DNA from 2 places in the Pectobacterium artocarpous genome. Region 2 is predicted to be linked to the other one. Evidence: predicted binding sites of a transcription regulator. Region 2 holds the regulator's gene; the other holds the start of a gene.
What was found. The regulator Fur, encoded in region 2, represses iron uptake genes when iron is present. The targets are predictions, from matches to a motif close to ATAATAATGAGAACNACTATCAA.

Region 1: a site for Fur is predicted at 1,858-1,880, ahead of ACKQAD_RS11120 (TonB-dependent receptor domain-containing protein). Genes of this name have one in related genera too.

Annotation. Positions count from the first base shown of each region.
Region 1 covers NZ_JBJXVK010000015.1:10,027-13,461, reverse strand. The annotation lists gene ACKQAD_RS11120 (TonB-dependent receptor domain-containing protein) at 1-1,744, opposite strand, end outside; gene parC (DNA topoisomerase IV subunit A) at 2,132-3,435, shown strand, end outside.
Region 2 covers NZ_JBJXVK010000006.1:149,647-153,081, forward strand. The annotation lists gene fldA (flavodoxin FldA) at 361-888, shown strand; gene fur (ferric iron uptake transcriptional regulator) at 1,217-1,666, shown strand; gene glnS (glutamine--tRNA ligase) at 1,729-3,387, opposite strand.

The sequences.
Region 1 (3,435 bases), on a different contig from region 2:
AGAACAGCGCGGTACGGAATGTAATTCCCTCCGTTGCTTCACCTTTTAAGCCCCATTCGACGTTGTTGCTGGTCTCTGTTTTGAGGTCGCTGTTGCCGATAAAAGCGTACTGGAAGGGGCCGGCATAGTTGGCGTCCAGGTTGGTGCTGCCATAAAGCTGGCTGGCATCCGGGAACTGCGCCCCACGACGGTACTGCACATAGGTTGTCAGTGTTGGGGTGATGTCGTAGAGGAAGCTCAGAGACGGCAGAACTTGCGTATCACTGTTGGCTTTACCGTACAGCTTGTTGACATCAGATTCATTGATCACGCTGCCGTCGCCGCTCAGACGAACCGTATTGGTCGGTTTGGTACGTTGATGAATGGCGCGTACGGCAGGAACAACCGAGAAGGCGTGCCCCGCCAGATCCCAAGTCACCGTATCCTGCACGAAGCCTCCAACGGTGTAGCTGTCGCTATCGGCTTCTGGCTGCATGATGTTATTGGCACCGGTTTGGTTAGGCGATTGTCTGAACGGGCGTTCTGTTTTGCTTTGGCTGGCGTTCAGACCCCAACTGAACTCGTGACGATCCCAGCTTTTCACCATATGGGTGTCGAATCCATAGGTGGTGACGTTGTAGTCGGAATAGACCCGGTGGCTATCCGCCGCCGCCATCCCTGTGGTTGCCGGCAGCCAGGTATTGTCGTGTGATTCGCTGTTTTGGAAGTAAATGCGGCTATCAACCAAATCGACCAGCGTATTGTTAACGGGCGTCCAGCGATCTTTCAGGCTGGCGGTCCAGCGGCGTGTCTCGCTGCTCTGTTGCGCTGTGCCGTAAATGGTGTTGTTGCCGCTTGGCAGATTACCCCAGTAGTCATAATGGGTGTGGTTGGTTTTGTGGTAGTAATCCAGCGTTCCGGTGAGTTGATGCTCGTTGTTGGCCTGCCAAATGCCGGACGCCAAAATGGCGTTAGAGTGCCAGTTGGCGGGGTAAGCGGCGATCTCGTCACTGTTATTACGCGTCTGCTGGCCGTCACGACGGCTGAGTACGACAACGCCACGCAGCTCGGCATCACCGCCTGCGGCGGTGATGCCGTTATGCCAACCATGGTTGGCGGAATCAAAATCACTCTGAAGACCAAAGTAGTCCTGCTTGCCTGCTTTGAGATAATCATCGGCAGATTTAGGGCGGAAGGAGACGCTGCCACCGAGTGCATTGATCGTATTTTCGGCGGAGGTGACGCCTGACTCAATCTCGACGCTGCTGTACAGGTAAGGGTCGATATAGTCGCGTCCCATACCGAACGTATTGAAGCCGGCACGGCTGGCGTAGCTGCGGCCTGTGGCATTGGGCAGCGCGATGCCATCGGTATCGATTGCCACTCGGTTGCTTTCAATGCCGCGAATGTTGTAGCCCGTGTACCCACCCCGGTCGAAGCCGCTCTTCCCTGTGTTACTGCCACCGCTGGTACCTGTTGCGCTCACCAGGGGCTGGTAACGCATGATGGTGCCAAAATTATTGCCGCCTTCTCTCTGCATGCCTGCGGCCGTCAGCGTCGTGCTCGAACCCGCTTTTTTCTCGATTTTTGGTGAGTTAACGACCATCACATCGTCGGTTTGTTCCGCTTTCGCCGCGGAATTATCCTGATTCTTCTCGCTGAGTGCGTTGTTGCCCGTGGTGCTATCCGCTGCCATGCTGTTCAGCGCGACGCCAGTCAAGATGCCGGTGAGAAGAATTTTATTTAAATTCTTGTTAATTAACATAATGATACTCTGCTATAAGGGTTGTTCTGGCCAGCGGCGTTGGGGAAATAGGGCGTGCTGGTAGCTAACGTCTGCAAAGGAAATGCAAGACGTCGAATAACATTAATTATCGCATGGAAATGATAATTATTATCAATATGCTAAGCATTATCATTTGTTGTTGCAACGATGATGAATAATTCTTAATGAAACGGTGTAGTGGCGATCGATGCCGCCATCGGATTTACATCAGCCATCGTCAGTGTGGAGCAGCGACACGGTTCTCTGCGAGATTGTTCCCTGTGACATCACCTCATCAGATAAGGTACTATTCCCGCCAAACATGCCGCCGCTATGGCGTGCCGGAAAGCGTAACCATCGCGCCGCGATGTGAAGGAAATGAGAGAAATGAGTGAGATGACTCATGACGGCGCAGAAAGCCTTGCGCTGAGCACGTTTACCGAAAATGCATACCTGAATTATTCCATGTACGTCATCATGGACAGGGCATTGCCGTTCATTGGCGATGGCCTGAAGCCTGTGCAGCGTCGCATTGTGTATGCGATGTCCGAACTGGGACTGAATGCCAGCGCCAAGTTTAAAAAATCTGCCCGTACCGTGGGTGACGTGCTGGGTAAATACCACCCGCACGGCGACAGCGCCTGCTATGAAGCGATGGTGCTGATGGCGCAGCCGTTCTCTTATCGCTATCCGCTGGTGGATGGTCAGGGGAACTGGGGGGCACCAGACGATCCGAAATCCTTCGCCGCCATGCGTTACACCGAATCGCGGCTGTCCAAATACGCTGAAATCCTGCTGTCGGAGTTAGGGCAGGGCACGGTCGATTACACCCCGAATTTTGACGGCACGATGCAAGAGCCGAAGATGCTGCCTGCGCGTCTGCCGAATATTTTGCTGAACGGCACCACCGGGATCGCCGTCGGCATGGCAACGGATATTCCGCCGCACAATGTGCGTGAAGTCGCTGCTGCTGCGGTAATGCTGCTGGAAAATCCAAAGGCCTCGCTGGACGAGTTATTGCAGCATGTGCAGGGGCCGGATTTCCCAACGGAGGCCGAAATCATCACGCCACGTGATGAAGTGCGCAAACTCTACCAGAATGGCCGTGGCTCGGTGCGTATGCGCGCCGTCTGGAAAAAAGAAGACGGCGAAGTAGTCATTACCGCCCTGCCGCATCAGGTTTCCGGCGCCAAAGTGCTGGAGCAGATTGCCAGCCAGATGCGTGCGAAGAAGCTGCCGATGATCGACGATCTGCGTGATGAATCCGATCACGAGAACCCGACCCGTCTGGTGCTGGTGCCGCGTTCGAACCGCATCGATTTGGATCAGGTGATGAACCATCTGTTCGCCACCACCGATCTCGAAAAGAGTTATCGCGTTAATATGAACATGATCGGTCTGGATGGTCGTCCTGGCGTGAAAGGGCTGGTCGAGATCCTGAGCGAGTGGCTGGTATTCCGTCGCGATACCGTGTGCCGTCGATTGAACTACCGTCTGGAAAAAGTGCTCAAGCGCCTGCATATCCTTGAAGGCTTGCTGATTGCGTTCCTGAATATTGATGAAGTTATCCATATCATCCGCACGGAAGATGAGCCAAAGCCCGTTCTGATGCGCCAGTTCAGCCTGAGTGAGACACAGGCTGAAGCGATCCTAGAGCTGAAATTACGTCATTTGGCCAAGCTGGAAGAGAT
Region 2 (3,435 bases):
GTACCGTGAAGTGACTTTTATTTATTACAAACAAAAGCCTGCTTTCAATTACAACCGAAATTAGCCCTTAAAATAAAAAGCGCATTCATAAAAAATGAAACATTATTGTTAACATAAAAATACACTTAAGGATATGTGCATTTGCTCCTAGACGATGACATAATCCATATCAATTATGTGGAATTTGGCCTCAGCAGGGATACGCTTCGTTTCTTTTACTGCCCTCCGCATTTCATATGTTCTTGATTTACGCCTCCTTACCGATACGAGTTTCTCCTGATGTGAGTGTCTGTTATTATTAATGGATAAGTGGGTGAAACATTACACCATACCATTAGGAATCAAGAGGTTATTCAATTCATGGCACTCATCGGAATATTCTTTGGCAGTGATACTGGTAACACTGAAAACATCGCCAAAACGATCCAACAGCAGTTAGGCACCAACGTTGCGGATGTTCATGACATCGCCAAAAGCAGCAAAGAGGACCTTGAAGGTTTCGATATCCTGCTGCTAGGTATTCCAACCTGGTATTACGGTGAAGCTCAGTGTGATTGGGATGACTTTTTTCCTTCACTGGAAGAAATTGATTTCACTGGGAAACTGGTTGCCCTATTTGGCTGTGGCGATCAGGAAGACTATGCAGAATACTTCTGTGATGCCATGGGCACCATTCGTGACATTATTGAGCCTCGCGGCGCGACGATTGTCGGCCATTGGCCAACAGAAGGCTATTATTTTGAAGCCTCTAAAGGGCTCGCCGACGACAATCACTTCATCGGCCTGGCTATCGATGAAGACCGTCAGCCTGAACTGACCAGCGAACGCGTAACAACGTGGGTGAAACAGATCAGCGATGAACTGAATCTGAAAGAGCTGGTTGGGTAAACCACGTTGGCTCTGATAATCACTATCAGAGCCAAAATAACATTGATAGGTAAAATCTTTCATAATAATTGATACATTTTTTTAACTTCTATCAGTAAACCTGTACAATAATCCCATCGGTTTTATATGTGCTTCACCATTTCCTCATTCATCAACAACGGATTGCGTTATATACCAGTAGTGTGAATGGGGACAATATTGTTAACATTCCCTTGTTTTCATTTTGTATGTGCGGTTCTATAATTGGGACGCTATTACATTTTTGCGCCGACCGATGTCATAGGCTAGGCAGCCTCCATTGATAAGTAAGCAACAGGACTAAACCCGCATGACTGACAACAATATCGCATTAAAGAAGGCCGGCCTGAAAGTCACTCTTCCAAGACTGAAAATTCTGGAAGTGTTACAGGATCCTGTCTGTCACCACGTCAGTGCGGAAGATTTATATAAGAGATTGATTGATATGGGCGAAGAGATTGGTCTTGCTACCGTCTATCGCGTACTCAACCAATTTGATGATGCGGGCATCGTCACTCGTCATAACTTCGAAGGGGGTAAATCCGTTTTCGAACTGACACAGCAGCATCATCACGATCACTTAATTTGCCTCGACTGTGGCAAAGTCATTGAATTCCGCGATGAATCTATCGAAGCACGCCAACGCGAGATCGCAGAAAGACACGGCATTAAACTGACCAACCACAGTTTGTATCTCTATGGGCATTGCAGTGAAGGGGATTGCCGCGAGGATGAAACCCTGCACGAATCAACACGATAAATCGACCGCATAAAAAATAAAACCGCCGAGGCGGTTTTATTTTTGTCTTCTTACTGGTGGCGTTAGCCTACCCAGGTATCACGCAGTCCAACCGTACGGTTAAACACCATATGTTCTGCACTGGAGTAAACGCGGTCGGCACAGAAGTAACCTTCGCGCTCAAACTGATACGCTTTCTCTGCTTCCGCCTGCACCAGGCTCGCTTCTACAAAACCTTGCGTAATCTTCAGTGAGTCTGGATTAATCGTCGACAGGAAGTCCTCCGCTGCGCCAGGGTTTGCCACACTAAACAGGCGATCGTACAGACGGAACTCCGCTGGCACCGCGTGTGCCGCAGAAACCCAATGGATCACACCTTTCACTTTACGGCCATCAGCCGGATCTTTGCTCAGCGTTTCCGCATCATAGCTACAGTAGATCGTGGTGATGGTGCCCTGCTCATCTTTATCAATACGCTCGGCTTTGATCACATAGGCATTACGCAGACGCACTTCTTTACCCAACACCAGACGCTTGTACTGTTTGTTGGCCTCTTCGCGGAAATCAGCGCGATCGATGTAAACTTCGCGGCTGAATGCAACCTGACGTGAGCCCATTTCTGGCTTGTTCGGATGGTTTGGCATCGTGACAAACTCTTCATGCCCGGCTGGAAGATTCTCGATCACCACTTTGACCGGATCCAACACCGCCATCGCGCGCGGGGCGTTCTCATTCAGATCGTCGCGGATGCAGGATTCCAGCGCGGCCATTTCCACGTTGTTATCCTGTTTCGTGACGCCGATGCGCACGCAGAATTCACGGATAGAAGACGCACTATAACCGCGACGACGCAGACCAGAGATAGTCGGCATACGTGGATCGTCCCATCCTTCAACGACATTTTCCGTAACCAGTTGATTCAACTTACGCTTGGACATAATCGCGTATTCAAGATTCAGGCGAGAGAACTCATACTGACGCGGATGGCAAGGAATGGTGATATTATCCAACACCCAGTCATACAGACGACGGTTGTCCTGGAATTCCAGCGTACACAGCGAATGCGTGATCCCTTCCAGCGCATCGGAAATGCAGTGGGTAAAGTCATACATCGGGTAGATGCACCACTTGTTACCCGTCTGGTGATGATCGGCAAATTTAATACGGTACAGCACCGGATCGCGCATTACGATAAAGGACGATGCCATATCGATTTTTGCACGCAGGCAGGCCGTACCTTCCGCAAATCCCCCGTTGCGCATTTTTTCAAACAGCGTCAGATTTTCCTGCACGGTACGGTCGCGGTAAGGGCTGTTTTTGCCCGGCGCCGTCAACGTACCACGGTATTCACGGATCTGCTCGGGCGTCAGTTCATCAACGTAAGCCAGCCCTTTACCGATCAACTCAACCGCATACGCGTGCAGTTGATCGAAATAATCAGAAGAATAGCGAACATCGCCGCTCCATGAAAAACCCAGCCACTCGACGTCACGTTTGATCGACTCAACGTATTCGATATCTTCTTTTACCGGGTTGGTGTCGTCAAAGCGCAGGTTACATTGCCCCTGATAGTCACGCGCGATACCAAAATTCAGGCAAATAGACTTGGCATGCCCAATATGCAGATAGCCGTTCGGCTCTGGCGGGAAACGCGTCTGAATATGGTCATGCTTACCGGACGCCAGATCTTCATCGATAATCTGACGGATAAAGTTGGTTGGGCGGGCTTCAGCCTCACTCATTCTTCATTCCTCAATGCTAAAACGACGTATAACCGACAATGATCCAAC